3 regions of the Peribacillus aracenensis genome follow, and region 2 is predicted to be linked to each of the others. Evidence: riboswitches for the same ligand, from Rfam matches in the RefSeq annotation. Region 2 holds a riboswitch; each other region holds the start of a gene.
What was found. Region 2 has a riboswitch for cobalamin ahead of N0M92_RS11660 (ABC transporter substrate-binding protein). Riboswitches for the same ligand answer to the same signal wherever they lie in the genome.
Positions count from the first base shown of each region.

Region 1: another riboswitch for cobalamin. It lies ahead of metE (5-methyltetrahydropteroyltriglutamate--homocysteine S-methyltransferase); the one in region 2 lies ahead of N0M92_RS11660 (ABC transporter substrate-binding protein).
Region 3: another riboswitch for cobalamin. It lies ahead of N0M92_RS13250 ((2Fe-2S) ferredoxin domain-containing protein); the one in region 2 lies ahead of N0M92_RS11660 (ABC transporter substrate-binding protein).

Region 1 covers NZ_JANZMJ010000029.1:61,206-67,482, reverse strand. The annotation lists gene N0M92_RS22565 (aminopeptidase) at 1-236, opposite strand, end outside; gene bcp (thioredoxin-dependent thiol peroxidase) at 248-718, opposite strand; gene N0M92_RS22555 (potassium channel family protein) at 781-1,200, opposite strand; cobalamin riboswitch at 1,440-1,632, shown strand; gene metE (5-methyltetrahydropteroyltriglutamate--homocysteine S-methyltransferase) at 1,777-4,083, shown strand; gene N0M92_RS22545 (acyl-CoA thioesterase) at 4,083-4,556, shown strand; gene N0M92_RS22540 (ABC transporter permease) at 4,598-5,383, opposite strand; gene N0M92_RS22535 (ABC transporter permease) at 5,388-6,179, opposite strand; gene N0M92_RS22530 (ABC transporter ATP-binding protein) at 6,228-6,277, opposite strand, start outside.
Region 2 covers NZ_JANZMJ010000009.1:112,501-118,777, reverse strand. The annotation lists gene cbiB (adenosylcobinamide-phosphate synthase CbiB) at 1-261, opposite strand, end outside; gene N0M92_RS11670 (heme ABC transporter ATP-binding protein) at 258-1,730, opposite strand; gene N0M92_RS11665 (FecCD family ABC transporter permease) at 1,737-2,792, opposite strand; gene N0M92_RS11660 (ABC transporter substrate-binding protein) at 2,755-3,726, opposite strand; cobalamin riboswitch at 3,900-4,074, opposite strand; gene N0M92_RS11655 (polysaccharide deacetylase family protein) at 4,161-5,015, opposite strand; tRNA gene N0M92_RS11650 (tRNA-Arg) at 5,245-5,318, shown strand; gene N0M92_RS11645 (acyltransferase family protein) at 5,515-6,277, opposite strand, start outside.
Region 3 covers NZ_JANZMJ010000011.1:94,137-100,413, reverse strand. The annotation lists gene N0M92_RS13285 (alanine/glycine:cation symporter family protein) at 1-862, shown strand, start outside; gene N0M92_RS13280 (YozQ family protein) at 1,043-1,261, shown strand; gene N0M92_RS13275 (energy-coupling factor ABC transporter ATP-binding protein) at 1,366-2,211, opposite strand; gene cbiQ (cobalt ECF transporter T component CbiQ) at 2,230-3,006, opposite strand; gene N0M92_RS13265 (energy-coupling factor ABC transporter substrate-binding protein) at 2,993-3,304, opposite strand; gene N0M92_RS13260 (energy-coupling factor ABC transporter permease) at 3,306-4,049, opposite strand; gene N0M92_RS13255 (hypothetical protein) at 4,070-4,240, opposite strand; cobalamin riboswitch at 4,224-4,417, opposite strand; cobalamin riboswitch at 4,619-4,809, shown strand; gene N0M92_RS13250 ((2Fe-2S) ferredoxin domain-containing protein) at 4,960-5,328, shown strand; gene cobJ (precorrin-3B C(17)-methyltransferase) at 5,343-6,277, shown strand, end outside.

The sequences.
Region 1 (6,277 bases), on a different contig from region 2:
TGCGAAGATGTGTCAAGTTGTTCCTTCACATTCCCTTGTAACAGGTGGCGGCTTATCTCATCGTCTTCGAGTTCTACATATGGATAAGCACCCACTCTGTATATTTCATCAATCAGCTCTTTCAATAATGGTTTCGTGTTGATATGCCCCCGTATGAGGATTCTCTCTTTTGGCTGTATTTGTATCGAATGATGAATCAGCCTGGCTGCAAGCTTCGTTATTCGCTCATCCTTCATCTGCCTGTCCCTTATTTTTCGAGGTCGCGAAGAGTTTCAAGAGCTTCTTCGACGTGGCCTTTGACTTTTACTTTACGCCATTCTTTGACTACCTTACCAGCCTTATCTATCAGGAAAGTTGAACGTTCAATGCCCATATACTCCTTGCCAAAGTTCTTTTTCAATTGCCAAACATCAAATGATTCAGCCGCTTCATGATTTTCGTCAGCCAGCAGCAGAAAAGGCAATCCATGCTTTTCGATGAACTTTTCATGACGTGCCGCTGGATCTGGGCTGATACCAATGATGACCGCGTCCAATTCCTCGAATTGCTCATTATGGTCCCGGAAATCACAGGCCTCCGTCGTGCAACCTGGCGTCATGTCTTTTGGATAAAAATATAAAACAATGTTTTTCCCCTTAAAATCCGATAGGGAAACCATTTCACCATTGTTTGCAGGGAGTTTGAAATCAGGTGCTTTTTCTCCAATTTTAACAGTCATATTGAACCCTCCATTTCTTTCATTATGGTAAGAGTACCCAATAATCGAAAGAAACACAACTTTCATTTATTCCTCCTATCATTCTGTTCCAGATCGATAACTGTCCGAATCACGAACGCTGCCGGCAGTGTATACCCGATGAAAGCCTGAATGGTAGCTATCATCCTGCCTATGCCAATCGGGGCTATATCTCCATACCCTACAGAAAACATCGTCATCGCACTAAAGTAAAAGGAAGTCTTCAACTGTTCATAGAAAGTGCCATCCAGCCTATTGCCCATATCAAGAATCACCGAATGATTCTGAAGCTCGTATAATAAATAAATCAATGCGAATCCAACCAATATCGTCGCATATAAATTGCCAAGCCACAGCATATCCTCCAGAGAAAACTTCTTTCCTCCCGACTCAACAAGAAATAACGTACGAATGCTCATCACCATGCAAAAAATGATTCCTGCAATCAAGATGTAGAAAGTCATCCCCAACGCCCCATTTCAATACGCCACTCCCTCTATACATACTCCCTGTCCAAACAATATATTCTTTTTTAGGAACAGACCTTATCCTCATCACCCACACACTCAAAAAACGGATTCTTTTCCCGAATCTCATGTTGACCCTTTTGGTCGGATATGTTAAGATTGCCTAAATTTTTATAATAGTTTTTATTTTAAAAATCTTCGACCTGCAAACAGTTTATAAAGGCAGGTTTTGTAAAATTTCATATGTGGAAATAGGTTCCTAATTATTAATTAGGATTAAAAGGGAAGTCCGGTGTAATTCCGGCACGGTCCCGCCACTGTAATGGGAGTGTTAGCGCCATCCAATATGCCACTGATCAACGGATCGGGAAGGCCCGCCGCTAATGATAATCCCTAAGTCAGGAGACCTGCCTATTTCAACAACACTGTTTTAACCTACGGGAGATAGGGAGGTGTTAGGGACCTTATAATTGTAAGGGGCATTCTGAATGCCTCTTATTTTAAGCATTTCTAACTTTCTCTTTTGACGGTTAGGGATGCTTTTTTTATTGTTCAATAATATGAATTGGGAGGATGGGAATTTTGAAAAGCAGTAGTTTGGGTTACCCTCGAATCGGGGAAGATCGTGAATGGAAACGTACATTGGAAGCTTACTGGTCAGGTAAAATCGATGAAGCGGAATTTACGACACAACTAAAAGCAATCCGTTTAGGCAACTTACAAAAACAGAAGCAACGGGGCATTGATATCATTCCTGTCAACGATTTCACTTTCTATGATCAAATGCTCGACATGTCCGTCATGTTCGGTCTTGTTCCTGAACGTTATTCAGCCTATGAAGGCGGTAGAGTTCCTCTTTCCGTATATTATTCAATGGCTCGCGGAAACAATGATGAAGTCGCTTCCGAAATGACGAAATGGTTCAATACGAACTATCACTATATTGTCCCTGAATTAAAACTGCCACAGCTGACTTTAACAGAAAATAAACCACTTGAAGCATACCGGGAAGCCAAGGAAAAACTAGGAATTGAAACGAAGCCCGTATTGATCGGGCCTTATACCTTCATCTCCCTTTCCAAAGGCTTCAATAAACAAGAGATCCCTGGCATCATCCTGAGCTTGCTTCCCCTATACACGCAAATCCTGCGGGAGTTGGAGCAAGAAGGAGTGAAATGGGTACAAATGGATGAACCTGCTCTTGGTTCATCCATTTCCAAGGATGATATGCAAACTGTTACTTATCTCTATGAAAAGCTGAATGAAGCAGCACCGAACCTGAACATCATGCTACAAACATACTTTGATGCCGTGGAACACTACCAAGAAGTCATCGAATTAAAAGTCCAAGGAATCGGTCTTGATTTTGTACATGATAAAGGGAGGAATCTAAGTAATCTTGAAGCATTCGGCTTCCCGAAGGACAAAGTGCTTGCTGCAGGTGTGATTGACGGAAAAAACATTTGGCTATCTGATTTATCGAAAAAAATTCAATTGATCGAGACTCTTAAGAAAAAGGTAGCCGAAGACCAAATCTGGCTTCAGCCCTCTTGTTCCCTGCTTCATGTCCCAGTGACCGTTCGTAATGAATCCGCCCTTTCAAAAGAAGTGAAACAGGCCCTTGCTTTCGCTGACGAGAAACTTGAGGAAATCACACTCTTGGTCAAAGGGAATAATCAAGGCTCTGAAGCAATCGCCGAAAAAGTCAATGCCAATAAAACTACGGTTCAAACGTTAGCAAGTTCAAATGCTCGGAATCATGGGGCTGTACGATCGAAAGTCGAAAAGATTAAAACCAGGACCGCCGGCCGTCAAATTCCATTTAAAGAGCGTTACCAAAAACAACAGGAATTTTTCAAATTGCCTTTCCTTCCTTCGACTACAATCGGTAGCTTTCCGCAGACACTTGAAGTTAAACAAGCACGCGGGAAATTCAAAAAAGGAGATTGGACCGCTCAGCAATATGAAGCATTCGTTAACGAAGAAATCGGCAAATGGATTGAAATCCAAGAAGAAATCGGTTTGGATGTTCTCGTTCACGGGGAATTCGAACGGACGGATATGGTTGAATACTTCGGCCATAAGTTGGGCGGATTCATCTTTCTGGAAAAGGGTTGGGTCCAATCCTATGGATCCCGCTGCGTAAAACCACCAGTCATCTATGGCGACATCCATTTCATCGAACCGATGACAGTCAGGGAAAGTGTTTACGCACAATCACTGACGAAGAAGACGGTAAAAGGAATGCTTACAGGTCCTGTTACGATTTTGAATTGGTCATTTGTCCGTGATGATATTTCCAGGGAGAATGTTTGTTATCAGCTGGCGCTCGCTTTGGAAAAGGAAGTCATTGCATTGGAATCTGCTGGAATTAAAATGATTCAGGTTGATGAGCCTGCACTTAGAGAAGGTCTGCCATTGAAAAAAAGCGATCGCGACGAGTATTTGAACTGGGCTGTAAATTCATTCTTGATATCCACATCAAGCGTGGAGGAAACAACCCAAATCCATACGCATATGTGCTATTGCGACTTCAACAGTTTCATGGATGTCATCTCCTCCCTCGATGCCGATGTAATTTCCATCGAAACATCTCGTAGTCATGGGGAGCTTGCTTCCGCATTCGAGGAAAAAACATATGAAAAAGGCATTGGCCTGGGTGTGTATGATATTCACAGCCCGCGTGTGCCGGCAGTGGCAGAAATGGTCGATATGATTGAACGGGGCATCAAGGTATTGGATAAAGACCAGTTTTGGATCAATCCCGACTGCGGCCTGAAAACAAGGGGTATCCCGGAAACCGTCGCTTCCCTGAAAAACATGGTCGAAGCAGCAAAAATCGTCCGTGAAAACCTTATGGCCAAACCAACAGGCCAATGATGGAAAAGAATGTTGCCCATCCAACACAGCAGTCACGGACTTTTTTAACCGACCTTGTTTTTCCACCGGATACAAATCATCACAATACTATCTTTGGCGGAAAAGTAATGGCCTATGTTGATAAAATAGCCTGCATTTCGGCTATGCGCCATTGTCGAAAACCCGTTGTGACTGCTTCAAGCGACTCTTTTGATTTTTTGGCCCCCATCAAGACAGGGGATGCGATCAACCTTGAAGCTTATGTCACCTGTGCTCATCGCACATCAATGGAGGTATTCGTGAAAGTGGAGCGTGAGAACCTATTAACAGGTGAAAAACAGCTTACGGCACGCGCTTTTTTAACGATGCTGGCCATTGATGAAGACGGTAAGCCGACAAAAGTACCTCAGGTCATTCCGGAAACGGAAGAGGAAAAGCAGCAATATATTGAAGCACAAGCAAGATATATTGAAAGAAAGAAAAAAAGGAACTAAACAAAAACCCCTTCAACATGAATGCTGTTGAAGGGGTTTTTTTAGTTCCCTGCCCCGCGGTACCTCTTCACTCCCTGATTCCATATGAAAACGGATATCACGAAAAAGGCAACCCCGATTACAGGTGTGGCAAATGCATATGCATACCACTCTTCTTTTCTTAGGAAATAAGATGCCGGATAGACACCAACAAACGCGAACGGCAGCACCCACGTAAGGACAAAACGGATGACCTTATTATAAATATCAACTGGATAGCGCCCGTAGTTCCCGATATTGTACATCATTGGCATGATGGATGTTTTCGCATCCGACCAGAACCCGATACTAGCTATCGCAACGAATATGGCTGCATAAGCAAGGGCCCCTCCTATTGCAAAAATGATGAAAAGAATCGGGTCATACCACGCAAGCTGAAGATCCAATGAAATCCCCGAATAGAATATAATGATCAAACCGGTCACAACACCAAATAACGCTTCTAGCTCGATTCTTTCTAAAATGACTTGAAAGAGGCTATGTATCGGTCTTGTTAATATCCGATCCATTTCACCTTTGACGATATAGCGGTCATTAAAATCCCAGATGTTGAAAAAGGCAGAAAAAAGGGCAAACGGGATAAGGAAGAATCCATAAATGAATATGATTTCTTCACGGCTCCAGCCGCTTAAAAATTGGGTATGCCCAAAAACGACTAAGATAAATACCAGATTCACGACCTGATTCAGCAGGTCAGATAGGATTTCCATGAAGAAATCGGCTCTATATTGCAACCTGGTTTTCATATATTGACTCACATATTGAAAAAACATCGATACATAAAACATCCCGTCAACCTCCTTGAATAATCAGCTGTTTTTTTGCGACTATCCATAAAAGCTGAATCGGTATTATGAGAATGATGCACCAAATTAACTGTTGTAAAAGCGCCATGGCAATTTCGCCTGAACTGTACCCGTTCGTAAAAATCATGCTTGGTACATAGCTGATCCCTTGAAAGGGTAGATATTTCATCACTTCCTGCGCCCATACCGGATAGAAACTGATGGGCAGCAGCAGACCGGAAAATAAATCAATGATAACCCTTTTAGCCCGGATCAATCCGGCATTATTATATAAGAAAAAGGTAGTGATTCCCGTCAATAAGTTAATTTGTGTATTGATGATGAAACTGAACAGCAAGGAAATGCCGAACATCCCCCATGTAGCCGGCTCGTGCGGCAATTCGATAGGAAAAATGAAAGCTACCAGCAGCATTCCTGGAATCGAGAAGAAGAAGAAACGGAATATCCCTTCCCCAAGTCCTTGCATCGTTTTCATCCCTAAATAGTTATACGGCCGGATCATTTCAATGGCGACCTTGCCGTCTTTAATTTCAGTGGCGATTTCACGGTCAATATTATTGAAATAAAAAGCGCGCGCCATCCATGCAACCGCGACATAGGTTGTCATCTGCATACTTGATAGTCCTTCGATGGAGCTTTTCTCTCCATATATCGCATTCCATAAGAAATAATAGGCACCGATATTGATGCTATAAATTAAAATGCCGGTATAATAATCCGTTCGATACGCAAGCATCATCAAAAAACGCATGCGGATCATTGCAAGATACTTTCCCATGGCCCTCCCCCTTCTTGATAGACACGTTGTTTCTTAATGATAAGAGAGTCAGACAGTGCCTTCTTCGTAAATGTTGCGAACAATCTCTTCAATGGACG
Region 2 (6,277 bases):
TTCCCAAAGGATGCCTGCAAGCGGGTGGATCTGATAAGCCAAATAGACGGTAAGACCAGTAATCAATATCACCGCCGATACGACGATGATCAACATGAAGAATCCATTCCGTTTCTTATATGCCCCTCTATTGAATGCCAGGTCCAACTTGCTTATCATCGTTCCTATCCATTTGACTGGATGCGGCCAATTTGGCGGATCACCAATTAATAGATCAAGGAAAAACGCCAGCGTAACTGCAAAAAGATGATGATAAATCATAAATCCTCAATCCGTTTCCGAGTATTCTTTACTGCTTCCACTGTACAATCATAAACACCACGGCTGATCAGCTTCCCTAACGGAGTGATGGTGCCCGCATATTGAAGCTTTGCCCCTCTTTGAGTTGCCGCAATCAAAATGCTGTCTGTCGATGTTCCCGTTGCACATGTATTTGTCACCTTATCCATGACATGCAAATCATGAAGCGCTTTTACTTTTGCCTCGGTCGCAGTAACTATGCTGTGGATGAAAGCCTCTTCTGCCAAATGACCATTTACGAATATCCAAGTATTTATCGTTCCTGGAGCGGAACTCCAAGAATGCCGGTCTGCTAAGGAAGCGTCGATAGCATTGCCTACACCAGCCGTCACGATAATGAAAACCGAGAAATCTTCAGCTCTTAATAGCTTGAAAGCAACCGTGTCGAGAAAGACGGCTGTCATCATCCCTACCGTTTCCTGAGGTTCAAAACCATGAGTCTTTAAATAGTCGGCCATTTCAACATGATGATCCTCGCAATCATAACCATGATGGACGTGCCTATTCACAAAATATTTATGCCAGCCCGTCCCTGAACCAGTCACTCCAGAAGACATCGTTCTAAGCGGAATCGGAGAATCCAATTGAATCATCTCTTGACCGACTGTCAAATAAGAACCATCGATTTCCAATGGGATAGTATCATGGCCATGCTTTTCCGGAACGATGAACATCTGCGGTTTCGGAAGGCCAGGATGTGGATGTTTTTCGATCGTCGTATGATATACATCCTGAATCCGTTCCTGTTGGAGCACTTCGTTCGGCACATCAACAACCTGAATCTGCCCTTTCTCAAGCAACATAAGCCGATCACAATATAATCCAGCCAAATTCAAATCATGAAAAATTGAAATAACGGTCAAGTTCTGCTCTTTTGCCATTTTCCTCATTAGATCCAGAAGATCTTTTTGATAGGAAAGATCCAAGTGGTTCGTAGGTTCATCCAAAAAAAGGATTTCCGGCTCTTGGGCAAGTGCCTGTGCCAGCAAGACCCTTTGTCTCTCCCCTCCTGATAATCGTTCAAAATGAAGGTCCTGAAAATCAGCTACTCCCGTTTGTTCCATAACTCGTTGGACAATCGATTCATCTTCTGCGGACCAACTGTGGAACCAACCTGATTGATGAGCATATCGCCCAAGTGAGACCGTCTCTTTTACTGTATAGGAGAAAGCTAATGAGGAATGTTGGGGGAGCACAGCAATGACCTGTGCAAGTTGTTTTGACGAATAATCCTTCAAATCCCTACCTCTAATCCGTACGCTTCCGCCTTTATAATCGAGCACCCCGCTAAGCATGCTTAAAAGCGTCGTTTTTCCGCTGCCATTTGGACCAAGAATCCCGAATAATTCCCCTTTATGTACATCAAAAGAGACAGAGTCCAAAACAGCTTTGTTATGATATCCACCTGTTAACCCTCTTACTTCAAGCATCCGTTTTTACCCTTCTCTCCGTCTCTTTAATAAAATCAGCGCAAATGCAGGTGCCCCGATAAGTGAGGTGATCACCCCGATCGGCAGTTCCGATGGGGCAATGATCGTTCGTGCCACAAAATCCGCCAATATTAAGAATCCGCTTCCTACCAACAATGACAAAGGAAGTAGATGTTTATGGTCAGGCCCCCAAATCTTTCGGACAAAATGAGGAATGACCAATCCTACAAAGCCAATCGCCCCTGAAACGGCAACGGCTGCCCCCGTCAATGTCGAACCGGCTATCAAGATCCACATTTTCCGCCGCTTAACATTCACACCTAAGTGCTTTGCCCGGTCTTCCCCGAAAGTCATCGCATTCAATTCACTTGTATTCATGATCAAAATCAATGAGCCAATGATAAAAAACGGCAAAATGATTGCAATGTAATTCCAACCTCGCATTGAAACGCTTCCCATCAGCCAGCCGATGATTTGTCTTAATTCATCACCCGTCAGCGCAATCATCAATGAAATGAAGGCACTTAAAAATGAGCTGAAAATGATTCCCGTTAAAATGATCGTTTCCACTTTCATCGATCGATCCATTTTTTTTGCGAAAGTCAGTACGCAAAGCATCGTGAGCACTGAGCATAAGATGCTCAATGCCGGAAGAGTATATAAACCGATGAACGGCAGTGAAATATTCAAGAATATTGTCAATACGGCGCCTACCGATGCTCCTGATGAAATACCCAATGTGTAAGGATCAGCGAGCGGGTTCCGGAGCAGTCCCTGAAAAGCCGCACCCGCAATCGCAAGTGATGCCCCGACCAAACCCGCAAGCAATACACGCGGCAGGCGGATGTTCATCACGATATTCGTAAGCATCACATCCGGATCAGCAGAAATCGGCAAATGGAAAATCTCCTTGCCGATTATTTGTATAAGTACGGGAATCGGTACTGGCACCGAACCAAAGGAAATGCCTATCGTCATCGCGAATAACAAAATGAACAACGCAATCAAATAAGCAAAAGCCCATTTAGTTGTCAAATAGGTTCGGATAGACTGATTTGGCAAGTTCCTCTACTCCCTCTATTAAACGTGGACCGGAACGGGTCACCAAGTCTGAATGGACATCAAAGACTTGGCCATTCTTAACGGCATTTACGTCTTGCCATCCCTTTCGGCCCGTCACTTCACTAACTGGATCTTTCGTATAATAACCATACGTTGTAATGATGACATCCGGATTTGCAGCAATCATCGACTCTTCATCAATTTTTGCCCATCCGTCCAATTCTGCAGCAGCATTATCCGCTGAAATGATAGTAAGCATCTCATTCATGAAAGTATTTTTACCAGGTGTGTATATTTCCGGTGAAGGCGAAACTTCCACTAAAACGGTCTTCCTATCCTCTTCCTTTACGGATTTGGCCTTTTCCTGGATATCCTTGAGCTTCGTTTTCATATCCGTAACGATTTCTTTTGCCTTATCCTGTTCCCCCGTTGCCTGTCCAATCATTTCAATAGACTTATAGACTTGGTCAAAGCTTTGTGCATCATTGACTACAAGGACATCTATTCCAGCATCCTTAAGCTGTTTTAAACCCTCATTCGAATTATGGGCACTTGATGCATGCGCAAGAACAAGATCAGGCTTCATGGAGACAATCAGCTCCGTGTTCATTTCCATTCCGCCAACTTTTTCAATTTCTTTCGTTTCTTCCGGGTAATTATCATTGTCGGATACACCAACGACATTTTTACCCAAACCAAGTGCAAAGACCACTTCCGTATTACTTGGTATCAACGAAACGATTTTCTTCGGTTTTTGTTCTATCGTCACTTTTTCCCCAGTTGCATCTTTAATCGTAATCGGGAAAGCTTCGTGTTGAGCATGATTCGTTTGTTGCTTTTCTTTTCCTTCATCAGCAGCGTCACTGCAGCCAACCATCAATCCTGCAGTAAGCAACATCAACAGTATCAGACCAAAAATCTTCTTCATTTTCATTCCCCACAATCTTTTCATTTAATTTCTTCCCACCTAAATAAAGAAAACGCATTCCTGGAAGATGCCCCAAAACAAAAAGCACCTCCCGTTAAACGGAAGGTGCTTGCATGGCAACAATATCATTACGGACTCTTTCTTAGGGTCTGCCACACACCTTCCCATCCGCGTAGGTTACAGGTGTACGAATTCTGGCAGGTCTCCTGGCTCATGGTCATCGTCAACGGCACCTTCCCATATCTCATACAGTGGTACATAGCCGTCAGCTCCCATATACAGTGGCGGGACCGCGTTGGCATTTCACCAACTTCCCTTTTAAGTCATTAAGACACCAAATCGTTCATATGTATATAATTTTCACTGCCTTCATTATACACCATGTAAGAATCGATTATTATATGATTTTTCTGAACAAATTCGAAATGCACCATCCATCTTCAATGATTAGAAGCATTTTCTATCAGCGACGCGAACCCACCGACTGATAATCCGGGTGAAATCCGAACTCGATGCAGGGCATACATCCCTTGGTCCCTTGAAGCTCCTCCAGGTTCAGTAGTGACTGCCATCTTGTATCCGGCCTCTTCTGACACCCTAAGACTCTCCTCATTATACCGACCAACAGGATAGGAAAGCACTGTCGTGTCCTGTTTGAGGATACGATCGAACAGATCCTTTGACTGGACCATTTCAGCTTCTTGCTGTACTGCCGTCATGCGGTTCAGCTCCAAATGGTTGATGGTATGGCTTTCGATCGAAATACCATTCCTGCTCATCACCAACATTTGATCTTCAGTCAGGTGATGACCTTTATCAATGGACTTACCGATCATGAAGACAGTTGCTTTCATATCATTTTCTTTTAATATCGGAAAAGCCTCCGTGTAGTTATCTGTATAGCCATCATCAAAAGTAAGCCAGACGCACTTCTCACTTGGCATCCGATTCTCGGTTAAAACGAGGTATGCTTCTTCAGGGGATAATGTATAGTAACCATTCTCCCGAAGCCAAGCCATCTGTGCTCGGAATTCCTCAATTGGAACCCGAAGTCCATTCCCTTCAGAAATGCTGTGATACATCAAGATTGGAAGCCTGACCGGGGACTTGGCCATTATCCAGTCTCCCGTATCGATCTGGCCATCCAAATCCTGACCAGTCTCAGTCTCATTCTCGGCCGCTTCGACCACTTCAATGTCATCTTCCGCAATCGGTGCAGCCGTTTTTATGCCTATACCCTCTACAATCCCTTGTGAACATCCAGGTAAAATTAAAATTCCCAGCAATGCCACCATCCATAAAACTCTATATCTTTTCACTATCATTCCCCTAATTTTTTCTAGTATAATAGTATCAGAATACTATTCGATAATAAAGTATTCCATTTAAAGAATTAATAGGAAAACAAAAGGGCATAGTGATTTGCTGAGCATTTATGAAGATTTTTTTTCATAAGTATGTGCTATAAGCTTGAAAAGTTTGCCTATAAGAAATATAATAAATAAGTCGTCGACTTAAATATATGTCCCAGTAGCTCAGCAGGATAGAGCGACAGCCTCCTAAGCTGTAGGTCGTAGGTTCGATTCCTATCTGGGACGCTAATTTGAAAAACCCAGTTACAATGCAGTTCTTCCGCATCGTAACTGGGTTTTTTTCTGTGATTTATGTGACGGTCAGAAAATTTAACCACTACTTCATCAATCCCTATAGATATAAAAAAATCCGAGCCCTGTAAAAAACAGAACTCAGATTTTTATTATATTTAGACTTCAAACAAATTCCAATTAGCTATACTTACTTTTCAATTAAACCTATCTCATTGATTTTTTCTTCAAAAACAGGTCCGAAACTTTCAGAATAAGTATTCGTTAAATGTCTATTGTCACGGTAAATTATAACATTACCTATAATGGGCTGGAATTTACCGTTTACCTTGAAGTAATCTGTTAAGTCAATTTTATGCAAGGATTTATTCTCTTTTTCAAATTGTCTCCAAAAGCTTTCGTCTTTCTGATTATCTGCTGAATTCATTTTTTTTGTAGTTTCTTCTAGTCCATCTGTTTCTAATGATTCCAGTACGTTAAAACTATATCTTGGATCATCACGAATCGCTAACACTTCAATACCATATTCATCTTTAACATACTGCAGCTGATCGACCATTTGCTGTTGTATTTTATTATTAGGCGAATCAGAAGCTGTGGCGTGAGAAATGACAAGATCTACATCTGCATCCTTTAGATAATCGAGAACATTATTGACCCAGATACCTTTCAAATCATCATCCGCATAACCTGTTGAAAAACGTGTACCTGAACGAGTCATATTCAATACACGATAATTATCATCTTTTGTTGCTTCTAAAATGGCACCTAACCAATGCTCTGAATGGGAACTGCCGATCAGGGCAATTGTAGCATCGTAATTTTCAGTTTTGCCATATTTCCCAATTTTCAAGTCACTTTCCTTTAACCCTTGGTTACTGCCGTCCAAATGCGCTTTTGGTAAATCATCAAAGACTTCAGAATATGACGGAATTGGTTCTTGATCAGGTATA
Region 3 (6,277 bases), on a different contig from region 2:
CGTCACGGCTGTCATCATTTTTGGCGGGATCAAAATGGTTGCAAAGGTCTCTGAGGTCATCGTTCCGATCATGGCAGGAGCCTATGTGATAGTGGCGTTGATTATCATCATCATGAATATTACCGAGTTACCGGGTATTTTTGTTCTGATCTTTGAAAGTGCATTTAATGGCATAAAAGAAGTGGCTGGTGGAGTACTGGGAGCAGCCATGATGCAGGGAATCAAGCGCGGCCTATTTTCAAATGAAGCCGGGATGGGTAGTGCACCTAATGCTGGCGCGACGGCAGACGTCAGTCATCCCGTCAAGCAAGGGCTCATTCAGTCACTAGGTGTTTTTGTCGATACGCTCATCATTTGCAGTTCGACTGCCTTCATCATTTTGTTTTCAGGTCTTTATACATCGAAGGAAACGGATGGAATCGTCCTTACCCAAAATGCCCTTGGAACGGCATTGGGATCTTGGGCGGGTATTTTCCTTGCCATCATTGTACTGTTATTCGCTTTTAGCTCCATTGTGGGCAACTATTATTATGGAGAGTCGAACATTGGCTTCATCAATGAGAATAAGTTTTGGTTAAACATCTATCGTATCGCAGTCGTAGGGATGGTGATATTCGGTTCTCTTGCCTCACTGGATTTTGTTTGGGGATTGGCTGACTTGCTGATGGCCCTTATGGCCATTATCAACCTGATCGCCATAGCATTACTAGGGAAGATTGCATTTGCTGCATTGGCGGATTATCAAAAGCAAAAGAAAAGTGGGAAAAACCCTGTCTTCCATGTGAACAATATTAAAGGCTTGAAGAATGTGGAATGTTGGGGTGACCCATCCGATAATGTGGATGTGAAGAAGGAAGCCTAAGCTCTCAATAAGCTTACATGTAAAGTCCTTGAAAGGGGATTTTACTTGTAAGCTTTTTTTGCCTTTTCCCCCCTTTTTTTATCATTATTGAATATTGCTTCAGTTTTTACACAAAATACCTATGTCTTAATACTGCTGTCAATGGATGATTCGACAATTTAAAAACTAGGAGTGAAAAAAATGGATAGCAAGCAATCAAAAAATGAATCTTCAGAAATTGCCGGAAGAATATATGATGTTAGTGATTATAAACGGGAAGATAATTTATCTTCTGGACTGGCTACAACACACGAACAAGTTTCAGATACTTATGCGGAAGGGGAGGTAAAAGCAGTCGTTGATGATGTGAACGGAAGAGATATTGAGCTTGCAAAAGAAAGAACTGAGGAAGAAAAGTAATAAATAATAAGATTTTTGGTTTTTTAGGAACAAGAATGATCTCCTGCTATTTTAAAGATTCCCTAGCTTTTGGAAAGAGGAAACAATAGCTAGGGGATGCTTAATTAATAAATCCTTTCAGTCTCCAACATTTGAAGCAATTCTTCCTTCGTTCTTGGGAAAAGGTCCCGTACTAAAGGTTCCCTTGATTGAAGAAGGGCTTGAAACATTTCAAAAACCCACGGCTTCTCCAGATGTGCCTGCTGCAAAACGTCTTCATCATGGAAAGCGGATACGGGATCCCCTTGGTATATGACCTTACCATCGTTCATGACAACGACTTCATCAGCCCATTGATATGCTAAATTAACATCATGAGTTGATAGGATTATCGTTTTGTGATGGTGGTGGATACTGTCAAGCAGAGCCATGATCTGTCTTGAGAAATAAGGATCCAATCCAGCTGTAGGCTCATCCAAGAGCCAGACATCAGGTTCCATGGCGAGTACCCCTGCAATGGCGACTCGTTTTTTTTGCCCGAGGCTCAAAAAATGGGTGGGTCTGTCTTTCAGTTCCGTTATTTCCGTTTCAGACATCGCCCAATTTACTTTCTCCTGGACTGTATTTCTATCCCATCCTAAATTCATCGGTCCAAACGATATATCCTGTTGTACATTAGCGGAAAAGAGCTGCGAGTCGGGATCTTGAAAAACAATCCCGACTTGTTTTCGTAATGATAATAAGGCTTTACGGTCATATTTCATTTTCTTGCCCTTAAATCTGATCTTTCCTGCCGTAGGTTGTAAAAGACCATTTAAATGGAGGAATAAAGTTGATTTGCCGGCACCATTATTGCCTAGTAATGCTATCTTTTTACCGTGTTGGATCGTTAGCGAAAGATCGTTTAAAGCAAACGTTCCATCCGCGAATTGATGGGTGAGGCCTTCTATATGAAAAATATGCTCGTCCATTCTTGGGTTGCCTCCAATTTACAAATATCCATTAATAAAGATTAAGCTTCCTAGTATTACAATCGCGATCAGCCAATTACGTGAGGAATAGGTGTAAGTATCCTCGATATAGGAAAGGTTCTCCTGATAGCCTCTTGCGTTCATGGCCATCGTCAAATGTCCAGAGCGCTGCAATACTCCTAAAAATAATGATGAGGTTAGTAATCCGAGAGATCGAATGCCTTTCCTTAACGAACCATACCCCAGCCGTGAAGCTTGTGATTGGTGAATGGCCAAAGCTGTCTCTAAAAAAATAAAGATGAAGCGATAGGTCAATTCTATTAAATCGACCAATAAGGAAGGCACTTTAAGTTTTCGCATCACCGATAGAATGACGGTAATGGGTGTAGTTAAGGTGAGGAAATATAAACAGCTGATGCTGCCTAATACGACAATGATCAAATCGATCACTGTTCCTATGCTGTCATCGCTGATGAATATCTGCCAGTTCCCGACCTTCCAGGACCACCATATATTCGAAAGCGAAGTAAATTTGCTTGTAAAAGAAAAAAGGATGGTAATGGTTCCTGATAGTATAAAAAATCCCGGTAATAGAAGTAATTTAAGATAATAAGAAAACGGGATTTTTGCCGCAAAAATGATTAAAGCGCTCATCACCGTAAAAGTGATGAGCGAAACGGTCATATCCCTTACCGTTAACGAAAATAGCAAAAGGGAGAGTGCAAAAACCATCTTTTCCAACGGATGTACATCCTTTAGCCCATTGAAATAGGCATATTTATCAATGAGTAACATGCTTCGATTTTCCGGGAATTTCCTGTTTGGTTTGCTTATTCCTTTGTTTCGTTACACCTATGAAATAACCAATGAAACCGGCTCCGATTGCAGCTTGCAGCGCAAATAATAAACTTTCGGTTTCCGCACCTGGCGGCTCCCAAATACTGTTGAACCATGGCTTGTATTCCGGCTGGATTTTAGTGATGGCTTCTTCAGCTTCTCCATCGGCACCGCCAAATTCCGTTCCTTGTTGCGTGATTAACGGTATGGTAGCAAGAACGACGACCAGGAAAAGCAGCAGTAAACTTTTTTTCATGTTAACGGGCCTCCTTAGATAAAACTCGCAGCAACTTCAATTCGCCTAGATTGTATTTTTTTAAGAAATTCATCACGACGACTGTCAATAACCCCTCACTGATTGCCAAGGGAATTTGGGTCAGGGCAAAAATCCCTGCAAATTTACTGAAAGAGGCCATGAATCCTCCTACCTCGGATGGAAAAGCAAGAGCAAGTTGAATGGAAGTTACCACATAGGTTCCCAAATCTCCAAAAGCAGCAGCCAAGAACACGGCAAGTGAAAAGGACCAACCCAATTTAGTTGCGCCCTTGAAGACGAAGTAAGCAATGAGCGGTCCGCAAACGGCCATGGAAAATGCATTGGCCCCTAATGTCGTCAATCCTCCGTGAGCCAGTAAAACGGCTTGAAATAATAGAACGATGGAGCCAACGACACTCATGGCCAATGGACCGAATAAAATGGAGCCCAGACCAACTCCGGTAGGGTGTGAAGAACTTCCCGTAACGGAAGGAATCTTTAGGGCGGATAAAATGAATACAAATGCACCCGATAGTCCAAGCATCATTTTTGTTTCTGGGTTTTCCCTTACTTTGGTTCTAATGGACCGGTAACCCAGGAGTAAAAATGGAAGCGTCACGGCCCACCAGAATATAGCCCATTCAATGGGTAAAAAGCCCTCCATGATATGCATGGCCATTGCCCGTTTTGGGACGAAAAGCAGTAAAATGACAAAATAAATGGTCTTCCAATTGGTTTTTTTCATTCTTTCTCCTTTCAAAACTTTTAATTTTTCTGATCAAACTTGAGAAGAAAGGCGCGCCCAACATAAAAAGCACTTCTTTCAAAGGAAAGAAGTGCGTAATGAACAGGAATTTTGCAGCATAAACCAACAATGGGCCTTTCTGCCTGATCCGCACACCCATCCTCGTAGGTTGAAACAGTTTCACGCTTCATGGCAGGTCTCCTGGCTTTGGTTCAATATCCCATTACATCCTTCCCATCTCATTTGACAGTGGATTAGTTAAAGTAATAGGACTCCCCTTTACAGTGGCGGGACCGCTCCGGATTTTCACCGGCTTCCCTTTTAAGCTGAATTCAAAAAAATTCAACACCATAAAACTTATGTAATTATTTAGAAAATTCTCGTATAGTGTACCATAAAGAAATAATTCCAGCTACACTATCTTTTTTTTTTGACTAAGTTTGTTGCAAGGAAAGGCTTGTTGACAGGATATGCACTATTAAACTTTTCTAAACAGTCGGAATAAACTATTGAATTTTGATAAAGTTGTTATATGATAGATAAAGTTAGTTAGAAATGTATAATAAAACCAAATATTTCATTTTAAAAGTGCCCTTGTGTGAATATACAAGGGATAATAGGGAAATCGGTGAAAGACCGATGCAGCCCCCGCTACTGTAAACGCTGATGAAATTGTCGATAGCCACTGGCATTGTTGCCGGGAAGGGACAAGGTAAAATGAAGCGTAAGCCAGGAAACCTGCTTTTAAAATTGCATGATACTTTTCGGAGGGAAAGGTAGAAGGACTATGACGATTTTAGGAGATTGGGCATTCTTGCCTGGGGCTCCTCATCCATATAGTTTTTTTAAACCTTGACTCTTATGTTAAGGTTTTTTATTTTGCCTTTTCCCTGAACGCAGGAGGAAGAAGATGACTACTTGGAACTTAATGGGTACAAATACACATCTGTTGATTTGTAATGGAAGCAGCTGTATGAAAAAGGGCGGGGAAGAAGTAACCCAGGCGATTCGCGATGAAATTACTTCCAAAGGACTGGACATGAAAATCCATACAACGAGGACACGGTGTAACGGAAGATGTAAAGATGCCTGCGTTGTGATTGCCTATCCTCAAGGAAACTGGTATCGAGTGGAGACGCCTGATTTCGGCCGCCAAATTGTCAGCCATATCGATGATGGGGAGTTTGTTCCACAAATGATCTACCAATTCAATGATGGGGAAATGATATCCAATCCCAATTTTCCTGCTCATACGGGTATTTCAAAGAACAAAGCGTAAAAGGAGATGTCTTAATGAGTACAAACGGTAAATTATTCGTCGTGGGCTTTGGACCTGGGAATTTTGAGCACATTACCAAACGTGCTGTCGAAGCCCTTCAAGAAAGTGACTACATCATTGGTTATAAAACTTATGTTGAACTCATTCAGGGACTGCTTACTGATCAAACGATTATTAGTACGGGGATGACTGAAGAGGTATCACGTGCTCAGGAAGCAGTGAAACAAGCGGAGCTGGGTAAGAAAGTTGCGGTAATCTCCAGCGGGGATGCTGGGGTTTACGGGATGGCTGGGTTGGTTTATGAAGTATTGATTGAAAAAGGCTGGAAAGAAGAAACTGGAGTGGGCATTGAAGTCATTCCTGGCATTTCTGCAATCAACTCTTGTGCATCTTTACTTGGGGCACCAGTCATGCACGATTCGTGTACAATCAGCCTCAGTGATCATTTAACTCCTTGGGAACTGATCGCTAAAAGGGTTGAAGCAGCTGCAATGGCGGACTTTGTCATTGCCCTGTATAATCCGCGCAGTGGCAGGCGGACGAGGCAAATTGTTGAAACACAGAACATTCTCCTTCGCTACCGTTCGCCCGATACACCTGTCGGGTTGGTGAAAAGTGCCTATCGCGATAGGCAGGATATTGTCATAACCAATTTAAAAGAGATGTTGAACCACGATATTGGAATGTTGACCACCGTCATTATTGGTAATTCATCCACCTTTTTATATGATGACAAAATCATTACACCAAGAGGCTATCAGAGGAAATATACATTGAATTCGGAAAAGCAACCATTGAGGCCGCATCAGCGTCTGCAAAAAGAAGCGGAACCGTGGGCATTAGATCAAGAAGCCTTCACCGAATCCTCTGGAGGAGTTGGATTACTTACAAAAGCACCTGAAAAGAAGCCAGCTTCCTTTGAAATGGCAATGGAAGCACTGTCAAGAGT